Linked DNA regions of Sphaerisporangium krabiense. The protein of the gene in region 1 interacts with the protein of each later gene in a pairwise test. Links are inferred from orthologs where the notes say so. Each region holds a gene or a part of one and is shown on either strand. Other genes may lie near its edges. The genes, in order: uvrA and uvrB.

Region 1 (6,261 bases):
GTCGTCCCCCTGGAGGTGGGAGACGTCGTAGCACTCGATGCGCAGCGGCGCCTGGTCGAGGTCGAGCGCGTCGGCGATCTCCTGGAGCGCGCGGCTGCGCGTGGTGAGGTCGCTGGCCCTGCGCAGCTTGTGCTGGGCGAGGGCCTCCTTGGCGTTGCGCTCGACGGTCTCCATCAACGTCTTCTTGTCGCCGCGCCGGGGCACCCGCACCTCGACCCGGCCGCCGCGCTGCTCGGTCAGCAGCTCGGCCACCGCGCCGGTCTCGGGCGGCAGCTCGGGCACCAGCACCTCGCGCGGCACCGCCTCGGGCGCGGCCTCGCCGTACATCTGGAGCAGGAAGTGCTCGACGAGCTCGCCGGGCGAGGCCTCCTCGACCTTGTCGACCACCCAGCCGCGCTGGCCGCGGATGCGGCCGCCCCGGACGTAGAAGACCTGGACGGCGGCCTCCAGAGGATCCTCGGCGAGGGCGACGACGTCGCAGTCGATGCTCTCGCCGAGCACCACGGCCTGCTTCTCCAGCGCCCGCTGCAGCGCCTGGACGTCGTCGCGCAGGCGGGCGGCCCGCTCGAACTCCTCGGCCCCGGCGGCCTCGCGCATCTCGCGCTCCAGGCGCTTGATGAACCGGCCGGTGTTACCCGCCATGAAGTCGCAGAAGTCCTCGGCGAGGCCGCGGTGCTCCTCTTCGCTGACCCGGCCGACGCACGGCGCCGAGCACTTGTCGATGTAGCCGAGAAGGCAGGGACGGCCGATCTGGCCGGCGCGCTTGAACACCCCCGCCGAGCAGGTGCGCACCGGGAACACCCGCAGCAGCAGGTCGACGGTCTCGCGGATCGCCCAGGCGTGGGAATAGGGCCCGAAATAGCGGGTGCCCTTGCGCTTGGCGCCGCGCATGACCTGGACGCGGGGGTAGTCCTCGCCCATGGTGACGGCCAGGTAGGGATAGGACTTGTCGTCGCGGTACTTGACGTTGAACCGCGGGTCGAACTCCTTGATCCAGGAGTATTCGAGCTGGAGGGCCTCGACCTCGGTGCCGACGACCGTCCAGTCGACGGAGGCGGCGGTGGTGAGCATGGTCTGGGTGCGGGGGTGCAGCCCGGCGAAGTCGGCGAAATAGGAGTTCAGCCGCTGGCGCAGGCTCTTGGCCTTGCCGACGTAAATGACCCGGCCGCCGGCGTCCCTGAACCGGTAGACCCCCGGGGACTCGGGGATCGACCCGGGCTCGGGCCGGAAACTCAAGGGGCTGTTCACGGGTCTCACCACACCTCAAAGCCTATCCGGACCCGCCGACAGAATAGGGCGATCGAGCGCTCCCCGAAGGCCGGGACGATCAGGCGTCCGGCGGGCTCCACGCGTTCCCGGCGGCGGGTGCGGAGCGGCTCCGGGGCGGGGTCCGCGCGAGGCGCGCGTGCCGCCGCGGCCGGGGGGCGCCACGCTTTCGCGGACGTCATCATGCCGGGCGAAAGCGCGTGGACCGGGCCGAGTAAATGGCGCTGTTAATCAGAAGGGGCGCATTAAGCCCGCTATATCGGTCGAATCTCGCGAATACCAGGGGTGACATCAGTACGGGCGAGGGTGAAGGGCACCGCCCCCTTCACCCCCGCCCGGCGGGGCGAGCCGTGCGCGCTACGTCACGGCCGCGGCGTCACGCGAGGCTGATCGAGTCGCCGTCGACCTTGATCTGCTTCTCTTCGAGCGGCTGCTTCGCCGGGCCGGCGGTCACCGAACCGTCGTCGATGCTGAACTTGCTGCCGTGGCAGGGACAGTTGATGGTGCCGTTGGAGACGGCGTTGCAGGTGCACCCCTGGTGGGGGCAGATGGCGCTGAAGGCCTTGAACTGCCCGTCGCTGGTCTGGATGACGACGACCTTCTGCTCCTTGAAGACCTTGCCGCCGCCCTTGGGGATGTCGGCCGTCTTCGCCAGGACGTTCGCCTCGCCACCGGAGCCGCTCGCCCCGGAGCCCTCCGCCGCCGAGGACGCCGGGGCCGGCTGCGAGGCGGACGAGCCGCCGTCCGCCGGGGCCGCGGAGTCGGTGCCGCCGCAGGCGGTCAGCACCACGGCCAGGCCCGCGCCGCCCGCGCCCAGCATCATCGAACGTCGTGTGGTTTCCGAATCGGTCATGTTCGCCTTCCTAGAGATCTTTCTTAACCGTGCTACGTCTCCCGGGCCCGGATGGTTCACTCCGCACGGCAACTAACTGAGGAAGTATGAACAATTGCACGTAACGTCCAGGTCAAAGGGGCCCCACGCCCGCTCCCGGCCGGAGCCGCGGGACGCCTCGCGCCCCCGGGGACGGGGGCACGAGGCACGGCCTCAGGCGCCGAGGATCTTGCGCAGGAAGCGGCCGGTGTGGCTCTCCTCCACACCGGCGACCTGCTCGGGGGTGCCGGTCGCGAGCACGCGCCCGCCGCGCGAGCCGCCCTCGGGGCCCATGTCGATGAGCCAGTCGGCGGTCTTGATCACGTCGAGGTTGTGCTCGATGACGATGACCGTGTTGCCGCCGTCGACCAGGCGGCCGAGCACGCCGAGCAGCTTGTTGATGTCCTCGAAGTGCAGGCCGGTGGTGGGCTCGTCCAGGACGTAGACCGTGCGGCCGGTGGAGCGGCGCTGCAACTCGGAGGCGAGCTTGACCCGCTGGGCCTCGCCGCCGGACAGCGTGGTGGCGGGCTGGCCCAGCCGGACGTACCCGAGGCCGACGTCGTTGAGGGTCTTGAGGTGACGCTTGATCGCCGGGATCGCGTCGAAGAACTCCAGCGCCTCCTCGATCGGCATGTCGAGGACCTCGGAGATGGTCTTGCCCTTGTAGTGGACCTCCAGGGTCTCGCGGTTGTAGCGGGCGCCGTGGCAGACCTCGCAGGGGACGTAGACGTCCGGCAGGAAGTTCATCTCGATCTTGATGGTGCCGTCGCCCGAGCACGCCTCGCAGCGGCCGCCCTTGACGTTGAAGCTGAACCGTCCCGGCTGGTAGCCGCGGATCTTCGCCTCGGTGGTCTGCGCGAACAGCTTGCGCACGTGGTCGAAGACCCCGGTGTAGGTGGCCGGGTTGGACCTCGGCGTCCGGCCGATCGGGCTCTGGTCGACATGGACGACCTTGTCCACCAGATCGGTGCCGGTCACGCGGGAGTGGCGGCCGGGGACCGTCTTGGCGCCGTTCAGCTCCTTGGCCAGGGCGCTGTAGAGGATGTCGTTGACCAGCGTGGACTTGCCCGAGCCCGACACGCCCGTGACGGCGGTGAACACGCCGAGGGGGAACTCGACGTCCACGCCCTTGAGGTTGTGCTCGCGGGCGCCCTTGACGGTCAGCTTCCGCTTGGGGTCGCGCCGGCGGCGGGACGCGGGCAGCGTGATGCTCCTGCGGCCGGACAGGTAGGCGCCGGTGAGGGAGTCCTCGCAGGAGAGCAGGTCCTCGACGGTGCCGGAGACCACGACCTGGCCGCCGTGCTCGCCCGCGCCGGGGCCGATGTCGACCACCCAGTCGGCGGCGGCGATGGTGTCCTCGTCGTGCTCGACGACGATGAGCGTGTTGCCCATGTCGCGCAGGCGGATCAGCGTGTCCAGCAGGCGCTGGTTGTCGCGCTGGTGCAGGCCGATCGACGGCTCGTCCAGCACGTACAGGACGCCGACGAGGCCGGAGCCGATCTGCGTGGCCAGGCGGATGCGCTGGGCCTCGCCGCCCGCGAGCGTGCCCGCCGCGCGGTTCAGGGTGAGGTAGTCCAGGCCGACGTCCAGCAGGAACCCGAGCCGGGCGTTGATCTCTTTGACGACCCGCTCGGCGATGTGCATGTCGCGCTCGGACAGGCTGAGGTCGCCGAGGAACTTGGCGCACTCGCCGATCGACAGCGACGAGACCTCGGCGATCGACCGGTCGGCGACGGTCACCGCCAGGGAGACCGGCTTGAGCCGCGCCCCCTTGCAGGTGGGGCAGGGGATCTCGCGCATGAAGCCTTCGAAGCGCTCACGGCTGGAGTCGCTCTCGGCCTCGGAATGGCGCCGCTGCACCCATGGGATGACGCCCTCGAAGGAGGTGTAGTAGGACCGCTGCCTGCCGTACCGGTTGCTGTAGCGGACGTGGACCTGCTGGTCGTGGCCGCGCAGCAGGGCCTTCTGCGCCTGCTTGGGCAGGCGCTCCCACGGGGTGTCGAGGTCGAAGCCGATCGCGTGGCCGAGCGCCTCGACGAGGCGGATGAAGTAGTCGCTGGTGTGGCCGCCCGCCCACGGCGCGATCGCGCCGTCGCCGAGGCTCTTCTCGGGGTCGGGCACGACGAGCTCGGGGTCGACCTCCATGCGGGTGCCGAGGCCGGTGCACTCGGGGCAGGCGCCGAAGGGCGAGTTGAACGAGAACGACCTCGGCTCCAGCTCCTCGAACGACAGGTCGTCGTAGGGGCAGTACAGGTGCTCGGAGTAGAAGCGCTCGCGGCCCGGGTCGTCCTCGGGGAGGTCGACGAAGTCGAGGGTGATCGTGCCGCCGGAGAGCTGGAGCGCGGTCTCGACCGAGTCGGTGAGCCGGCGGCGCGCGCCGTCCTTCACCGAGAGGCGGTCGACGATGACCTCGATGTCGTGCTTCTCGTACTTCTTCAGGGTGGGCGGCTCTTCGAGCCTGACCACGGTGCCGTCGACCCTGGCGCGCGCGAAGCCCTTGGTCTGCAGCTCGCGGAACAGCTCGGCGTACTCGCCCTTGCGGCCGCGGACCACCGGGGCCATGACCTGGAAGCGCGTGCCCTCGGGCAGCTCGAGCACGCGGTCGACGATCTGCTGGGGGGTCTGGCGGGCGATGGGACGCCCGCAGGCCGGGCAGTGCGGCTTGCCGATGCGGGCCCACAGCAGGCGCAGGTAGTCGTAGACCTCGGTGATGGTGCCGACCGTGGACCGGGGGTTGCGCGAGGTGGACTTCTGGTCGATCGAGACGGCCGGGGACAGGCCCTCGATGAAGTCGACGTCGGGCTTGTCCATCTGCCCGAGGAACTGCCTGGCGTACGCCGACAAGGACTCGACGTAGCGGCGCTGGCCCTCGGCGAAGATGGTGTCGAAGGCCAGGCTGGACTTACCCGAGCCGGACAGCCCGGTGAAGACGATCAGAGCGTCTCGCGGCAGGTCCAGCGAGACGTCTTTGAGGTTGTGTTCGCGGGCGCCACGAACGATCAAGCGGTCGGCCACAGCAGATCTCTCATGTCCGTTCATGATCCACGGCAGCCGAGCTAGGGCCACCTCTGACTAGTCGCCGCCACTCTAACGACGGGGTCCGACAGTTTTCTTCCGGTCCGGGGAAGGCGCCCCCGGTGGGCGGGTGGGCGGGTGACGCGGGCCGGGACGACGCCCATGGTCCGGACGATCATGGCGGCTCGCTGCCTGGGCCAGGACGGGTGTGCTCACCTCACAGTACCCAACACCCGGGGCCGGGAAGGCCGGATTCCGCCGGGCCTGGAGGACGTCCCCGCCCGGCCGGCCGGGGACGGCGAAGCCCCGGGACCGGGGTATCACGGCCTTAAGGTGACGGAGCGGACCCCGCGCCGCCACCCCGGCCGGCGGCGCCCGTCCCGCCCGGCCCTTCCATCGACACTGCCGAGGAGTACCCGTGACCTACACCGGTGATGTGACCGCCGGCGGCCCCGCCGACGTGCGCGAGCTGCCCGACCTGACGATCAGCAAGATCGAGGTGGGCGACTTCGGGAACAACGCCTACCTGCTGCGGTGCCGTGAGACCGGGGACGGCGCGCTGATCGACGCGGCCGCCGACGCCCCCCGGCTGCTCGAACTGATCGGCGACCGGCCCATCAGCAAGATCATCACCACGCACCGGCACCCGGACCACTGGATGGCCCTGGCGGAGGTGGCGAAGGAGACGGGGGCGGAGACGATCGCCCACCCCTTGGACGCCCCCGGGCTCCCCGTGCCGGTGACCCGCCGGGTCGAGCACGGCGAGCGCGTCACCGTGGGCGTGGTGACGATCGAGGTGATCCACCTGCGGGGACACACGCCGGGCTCGATCGCCCTGCTGTACGGCGACTCCCACCTGTTCACGGGGGACTCGCTCTTTCCGGGCGGGGTCGGCAACACCCAGGGGGACGCCGCCCGGTTCGACCGGCTCTACACCGACGTGGTGGAGCGCATCTTCGACCGGCTGCCCGACGACACCTGGGTGTACCCGGGGCACGGCAAGGACACCACGCTCGGGGCCGAACGCCCCGCGCTGCCGGAGTGGCGCGCGCGGGGCTGGTGAGGAACGCTCCCGCACCCGGCCCGGCACCGCGGGGATGCCGGGCCGC
Region 2 (5,830 bases), on another replicon or contig:
TTTCTCACGACATCGCCCACCACCCACACCCGCCATGACCACCGCGATACCCCCCGACCCGCCCTGAGGCGCGTACCCATGGGTGGGCTAAGGGCGGCCAACCACAACGGACCCGCACGGGTGGGCCTCACAGACCTCTTCGCGCCCGAAACCACCGGCTCCGCGTCTACGACCTCGCGCCCGCAGCTGCAACCAGCGTCATGATCGGTACTACCGACGCACGTGCCGCTCGGTGTGCAGGGCCGAGCACTCGCGCCGTCGACCCCAGGACATATCTCACGACATCGCCCACCACCCACACCCGCCATGACCACCGCGATACCCCTGACCGGCCCTGAGGCACGTACCCATGGGTGGGCTAACGGCGGCCAACCACGACAGACCTGCACGGGTGGGCGTCACAAGACCTCTTCCGGCCATAAAAGCACCGGCTCCGCGCTCACGTGGCTGTGAAGGGGTTCTACAGGGTGAGGTCGTCGTGGTCTCGGGACGCGTCTGCGGCGGTGAACTCCTGGAGGACGTGGGTGAGTTGTGTGCGGGCGTCGGGGGTGAGGCGTTCGAGTACCGTGCCGATGCGTCGCCGGCGTGCTGAGCGCAGCCGTTCCAGGACCTCACGTCCGTCCGAGGTGGTGTCGATGCGGATCTCGCGCCTGCTGTGCGGGGCGGGGAAGCGCTGCAAAAGGCCCAAGCCGTCGAGACGGTCCACCATTCGGCCGGCCGCCGACAGCGACATGTTCAGCCGGGTCGCCAGGGAGCTCAGGTTCAGTGGCCCGTGCCGATCGACGGCCAGGAGGGCTCTGAGCTGGGTCAACGACAGATCTCCCATTTCGGCGACCGCGTCGAGCGTCACCTCGACCAGCACCAGGGACGCCTCCTCCACCAGCCACGGCCAGTCTTGCGACATGCCGGCGAGGATGCGCTCACTGGTGGGCCCATGAACTTGCCACCTATGGCCAGGCGCCGGTCCGGCGGTCATCACGGCCACCTTCCTTCACTGATCGGCACTGATCGGCACTGATCGGCACAGATGCGCGTTGATCCGCCCTGGTCGGCACTGGTTGACCTGGGCCGATCTTCACTGATCGGCGCCGGCCGACGGCCACTGGTCGGCTCCGGCCAGTACCGATCGACCTGGGGGCCCGCAGTCCGCCGGAAGGCGTACAGGGGACGTGCGTGCGGCTCCGCCCGGCGTGGGGCCGCCATTGATCCCCGCCGGACTTTTCCGCATGCCCGCCGGTGACCGCCGCCCATGACCCCGCGCATCGGCCGGCGACCACATCTCCGACGAACCGGCGCTTCTTCCGCCGCGTGATCTCCACCCTAACGCCCGGCGACGTCACCGAGAACGTGCGACGTCCCCTACTTCCCCATGACACCGAAGCCGACGCGCCGACCACGCCGCGGAAAAGGGGCAGCTCGACAATGCAGGGAGAGGCATTGTGGACGGCTCCAGCCGGACGGGGCGGTGGAGATGTCCGGCCGGTGGGCTAGTGGACGCCGGCCTCCTGCATGTCTCTGAGTTCTCTCTTGAGTTCCTTGATCTCGTCGCGGAGGCGGGCGGCGACCTCGAACTGGAGGTCGGCGGCGGCGGTGTGCATCTGTTCGGTGAGCGACTGGACCAGCGACTCGAGCTGGGCGCGGGGCATCTCGCCCGCGATGGCCTTGGCGTGCTGGCCGGCCTGGCGGGCGGCGGCCATGCCGGGGACCGGCGCCTTGCCGCGGCTCTGCTGGCGGCCGGCGCCGAGCAGGCGGTCGGTGTCGGCGTCCTCCCTGGCCAGCGAGTCGAGGATGTCGGCGATCTTCTTGCGCAGCGGCTGGGGATCGATGCCGTTGGCCTCGTTGTACGCGACCTGCTTGGTCCTGCGGCGGTTGGTCTCGTCGATCGCGCGCTCCATGGACGGGGTGACGCGGTCGGCGTACATGTGGACCTGGCCGGAGACGTTGCGGGCCGCGCGGCCGATGGTCTGGATCAGGGAGGTCTCGCTGCGCAGGAAGCCCTCCTTGTCGGCGTCGAGGATGGCCACCAGCGACACCTCGGGCAGGTCGAGGCCCTCGCGGAGCAGGTTGATGCCGACCAGGACGTCGAACTCGCCCATGCGCAGCTCGCGGAGCAGCTCGATGCGGCGCAGCGTGTCGACCTCGCTGTGAAGGTAGCGGACGCGGATGCCGAGCTCCAGCAGGTAGTCGGTGAGATCCTCCGCCATCTTCTTGGTGAGGGTGGTCACCAGGACGCGCTCGTCCTTCTCCGCACGCTCGCGGATCTCGTGGACCAGGTCGTCGATCTGCCCCTTGGTCGGCTTGACGACGACCTCGGGGTCGACCAGGCCGGTCGGGCGGATGACCTGCTCGACCACCTCGCCCTTGGCCCGGCCCAGCTCGTAGGGCCCGGGGGTCGCCGAGAGGTAGACGGTCTGGCCGATGCGGTCGAGGAACTCCTCCCACTTGAGCGGCCGGTTGTCCATGGCGGAGGGCAGGCGGAAGCCGTGCTCGACCAGCGTGCGCTTACGCGAGGCGTCGCCCTCGTACATCGCGCCGATCTGGGGGACGGTCTGGTGGGACTCGTCCAGGACGAGCAGGAAGTCCTCGGGGAAGTAGTCGAGCAGGGTGTTGGGCGCGGAACCGGCCTCGCGGCCGTCGATGTGGCGCGAGTAGTTCTCGATGCCGGAGCAGGTGCCGACCTGGCGCATCATCTCGATGTCGTAGGTGGTGCGCATGCGCAGCCGCTGGGCCTCCAGCAGCTTGCCCTGCTTCTCCATGCGGGCCAGGGTGGCGCCGAGCTCGGCCTCGATGTCGCGGATCGCGCGCTCCATGCGCTCGGGGCCGGCGACGTAGTGGGAGGCCGGGAAGATGTACAGCTCGGCGTCCTCGGTGATGACCTCGCCGGTGAGGGGATGCAGGGTGGCGAGCTTCTCGATCTCGTCGCCGAACATCTCGATGCGGACGGCGAGCTCCTCGTACTGCGGGATGACCTCGATCGTGTCGCCGCGCACGCGGAAGGTGCCGCGGGTGAACGCGAGATCGTTGCGGGAGTACTGCATGTCGACGAGGCGGCGCAGGAGCCGGTCGCGCTCGATCTCCTGGCCGACCTTGAGGCGGACCATGCGGTCGACGTATTCCTGCGGGGTGCCGAGGCCGTAGATGCACGAGACGGAGGCGACCACGACGGTGTCGCGGCGGGTGAGCAGCGAGTTGGTCGCCGAGTGGCGCAGACGGTCGACCTCGTCGTTGATCGAGGAGTCCTTCTCGATGTAGGTGTCGGTCTGCGGGACGTACGCCTCGGGCTGGTAGTAGTCGTAGTAGGAGACGAAGTACTCGACGGCGTTGTTGGGCAGCATCTCGCGCAGCTCGTTGGCGAACTGGGCGGCGAGGGTCTTGTTGGGCTGCATCACCAGAGCCGGGCGCTGCAACCGCTCGATGAGCCAGGCCACGGTCGCCGTCTTGCCGGTGCCCGTGGCGCCGAGCAGGACGTTGTCCTTCTCTCCGCCCTTCACGCGGCGCTCCAGCTCGGCGATGGCCGTCGGCTGGTCACCGGACGGGGACATGTCGGTGACGACCTCGAAGGGCGCCACCTTGCGCTGCAAATCAGTTACCGGCCTCACACCTCCATAACCTACGCCGGGCCACCGACATTTCCGCCCGCCCGCCGGACGGCGCCGGGGCGGGACCGCGTGAGGCCGTGGGGAACGCGGCGTGAACAGGTGCCGTCCCGCGCGGCACTGGCCCAGGTTTTGCCTTCTCGTTACCATGACGGCGGGGATATGACGGCGGGGGCTGACTGATCGTCGAGGGCGGGCGCGGTAACGCTGTGGGACGCATGGGGAAGTTCGTCGCGTGGGTGGGCAAGAACGCCGACGGCGTCATCGCCCTCGTCCTGGCGTTGTTCATCGCCTTCCTGGGCCTCACCTCCGACGACGAGATCCTCGGCCAGAGCAAGAGCGACCTGATCAGCGGCGTCACGCTGCTGGTGCTGGGCCTGCTGACCGCCGCCATCCTGCGCGACCGGTGGCGTCAGGAGCCCATGGAGGACACGATCAAGGAGAACTTCCGCACCACCTCCGGCGCCTTGGCGAGCCTTCCGGCGCGGCTGGACCGCCTGGAGCGGCTGGAGGCCGTGGTCGAGAGCGCGCGCCGCGTGCTGGACGACCTGCAGGTGGTCGAGGTGCTCAACGGGGCCGACGAGATCGCCGAGGCGCACGCCGAGGCCAGGCGCGCCACCGACCGCTGGATCTTCAAGGGCGGCACGGGCACGTACATGCGCGCCGTGACGCTGCCCGACCTGGTGCTCGCCGCCCGCAGGGAGCGCAAGGCGCTGCTCGTGCGCCTGGAGATCATCGACCCGACCCACGCCGGGGTGTGCGAGGCGTACGTCCGCTTCCGCAGGTCGGTGTCGGACACCCCCGACGGCACCGGCGAGTTCTGGACGGTGGACCGCACCCGCAAGGAGTCGTACGCGACGATCCTGGCGGCCTGCTGGCACCGTCAGAGGTTCAGCCTGCTCGACATCGACCTCGGCCTGTCGTCCACGATGACGACGTTCCGCTGGGACATGTCGTCCGGCTACGTCATCATCACCGTCGAGGACCCGAACCGCGCCCTGATGAGCAGGCGGGGAAGCTTCTACTACGACCACTGCTCCACCGAGCTGCTGGCCAGCCTGGACCAGACGCGCCGGGTCCCCATCGAGGCGGCCAAGTCCGCCACGCTCGGCGACGAGCCCACCGTGGACGAGACGCGCAAGCTGTTCGAGGTGCTCGGCCTCGGCCTGCCGAGCTCCTATGGGGACCGCGACGTCGTCGAGATCATCCGCAAGGCCATCCGCGCGAAGAATCCGTATTAGACATGAAGTATCAGGAGCTGCACGACGAGCTGACCTCGGGCGCCGTCTCCCCGTCGGTGCCGCGCCGGGTCCTCGGCCTGCTGGAGGACATCGCCGCGGGGCGTTCCGCGATCAGGGCGGTGCGCCACCCGCTCGGGTTCGTCTGCCTGCCGGTGGCGCGCGGCGGCGCCTGCGGCGTCTGCCTCCACCTGTGGTCGGCGGACCTGCCGCGCGCGGGGAACACCACCTCGGAGGTCCACTGCCACAGCTGGGACCTGGTGAGCTACGTGCTGTACGGCCAGGTGCGCAACGAACTGGTCGGGGTGACCGACAGCGCGACGGGGGCGACCCACCAGCTCATGCGGGTGGTCAGCGCGGGCGGCGTGGACAACCTCAGCCCCACAGGCCGCACGGTCACCTTCCGCGAGGGCGCCGCCGGGGTGTACCGCGCCGGTGACGTCTACACGATGCCCGCCGGGGTGTTCCACCGCAGCGTGATCCCCGACGGCGTCGACACCGCGACGATCGCGCTGGGCAGCGGGCGTCCGGGCGCGGCGGACCTGTCGCTCGGCCCGCTCGGCACGCGCTCCCACCGCGTGACGCGGGAACGCTGCGACGATGAGGAGACCGCGCGGGCCGCCCGGCTGGCCGCGGACCACCTGGCGCGCACCTAGCGCGGACCTTGGAGGGCTCATGGATCTCGATCACGCTCGCCGGGTGGCGGTGGCGGCCGTGGAGGCCGCGGGAGATCTCCTGAGAGAGCGCGTGCACGGGGCGCTGCGGGTGCGGGCCAAGGAGGGCGGCGACATCGTCACCGACCTGGACGTCGCCGCCGAGAAGCTCCTGCTCGACCGCATCCAGGGCGCCTTCCCCGGCCACCGGGTCGTCGCGGAGGAGTCGGGCGTGTCGGGCGCTCCGGACGGCGAGTGGACGTGGCTGGTGGACCCGCTGGACGGCACGAGCAACGTCGCGCTCGGGCTGCCTCTGTACGTGGTGGGCGTCGCGCTGTGCCAC

The links.
Region 2: the proteins of uvrA (region 1) and uvrB interact in binary tests that used the Escherichia coli proteins (3 or more experiments, as listed by UniProt). The link is inferred for Sphaerisporangium krabiense from one-to-one orthologs.

Annotation. Positions count from the first base shown.
Region 1 is NZ_JACHBR010000002.1:1,211,283-1,217,543, reverse strand. The notes cover bases 2,112-5,474. They hold uvrA (excinuclease ABC subunit UvrA), read right to left. Parts: upstream 5,153-5,474; coding sequence 2,312-5,152; downstream 2,112-2,311. Other genes in these bases: BJ981_RS33265 (Rieske (2Fe-2S) protein), read right to left, coding at 2,112-2,119. Also shown: excinuclease ABC subunit UvrC, read right to left, coding at 1-1,248; more of BJ981_RS33265, read right to left, coding at 1,643-2,111; BJ981_RS33255 (MBL fold metallo-hydrolase), read left to right, coding at 5,571-6,215. UniProt on the Escherichia coli protein: The UvrABC repair system catalyzes the recognition and processing of DNA lesions. UvrA is an ATPase and a DNA-binding protein. A damage recognition complex composed of 2 UvrA and 2 UvrB subunits scans DNA for abnormalities.
Region 2 is NZ_JACHBR010000001.1:5,847,374-5,853,203, reverse strand. What follows is about bases 1,044-3,975. They hold uvrB (excinuclease ABC subunit UvrB), read right to left. Parts: upstream 3,600-3,975; coding sequence 1,488-3,599; downstream 1,044-1,487. Other genes in these bases: BJ981_RS25570 (hypothetical protein), read left to right, coding at 3,815-3,975. In the rest of the region: BJ981_RS25580 (MarR family winged helix-turn-helix transcriptional regulator), read right to left, coding at 461-904; more of BJ981_RS25570, read left to right, coding at 3,976-4,837; BJ981_RS25565 (hypothetical protein), read left to right, coding at 4,840-5,490; BJ981_RS25560 (inositol monophosphatase family protein), read left to right, coding at 5,510-5,830. UniProt on the Escherichia coli protein: The UvrABC repair system catalyzes the recognition and processing of DNA lesions. A damage recognition complex composed of 2 UvrA and 2 UvrB subunits scans DNA for abnormalities.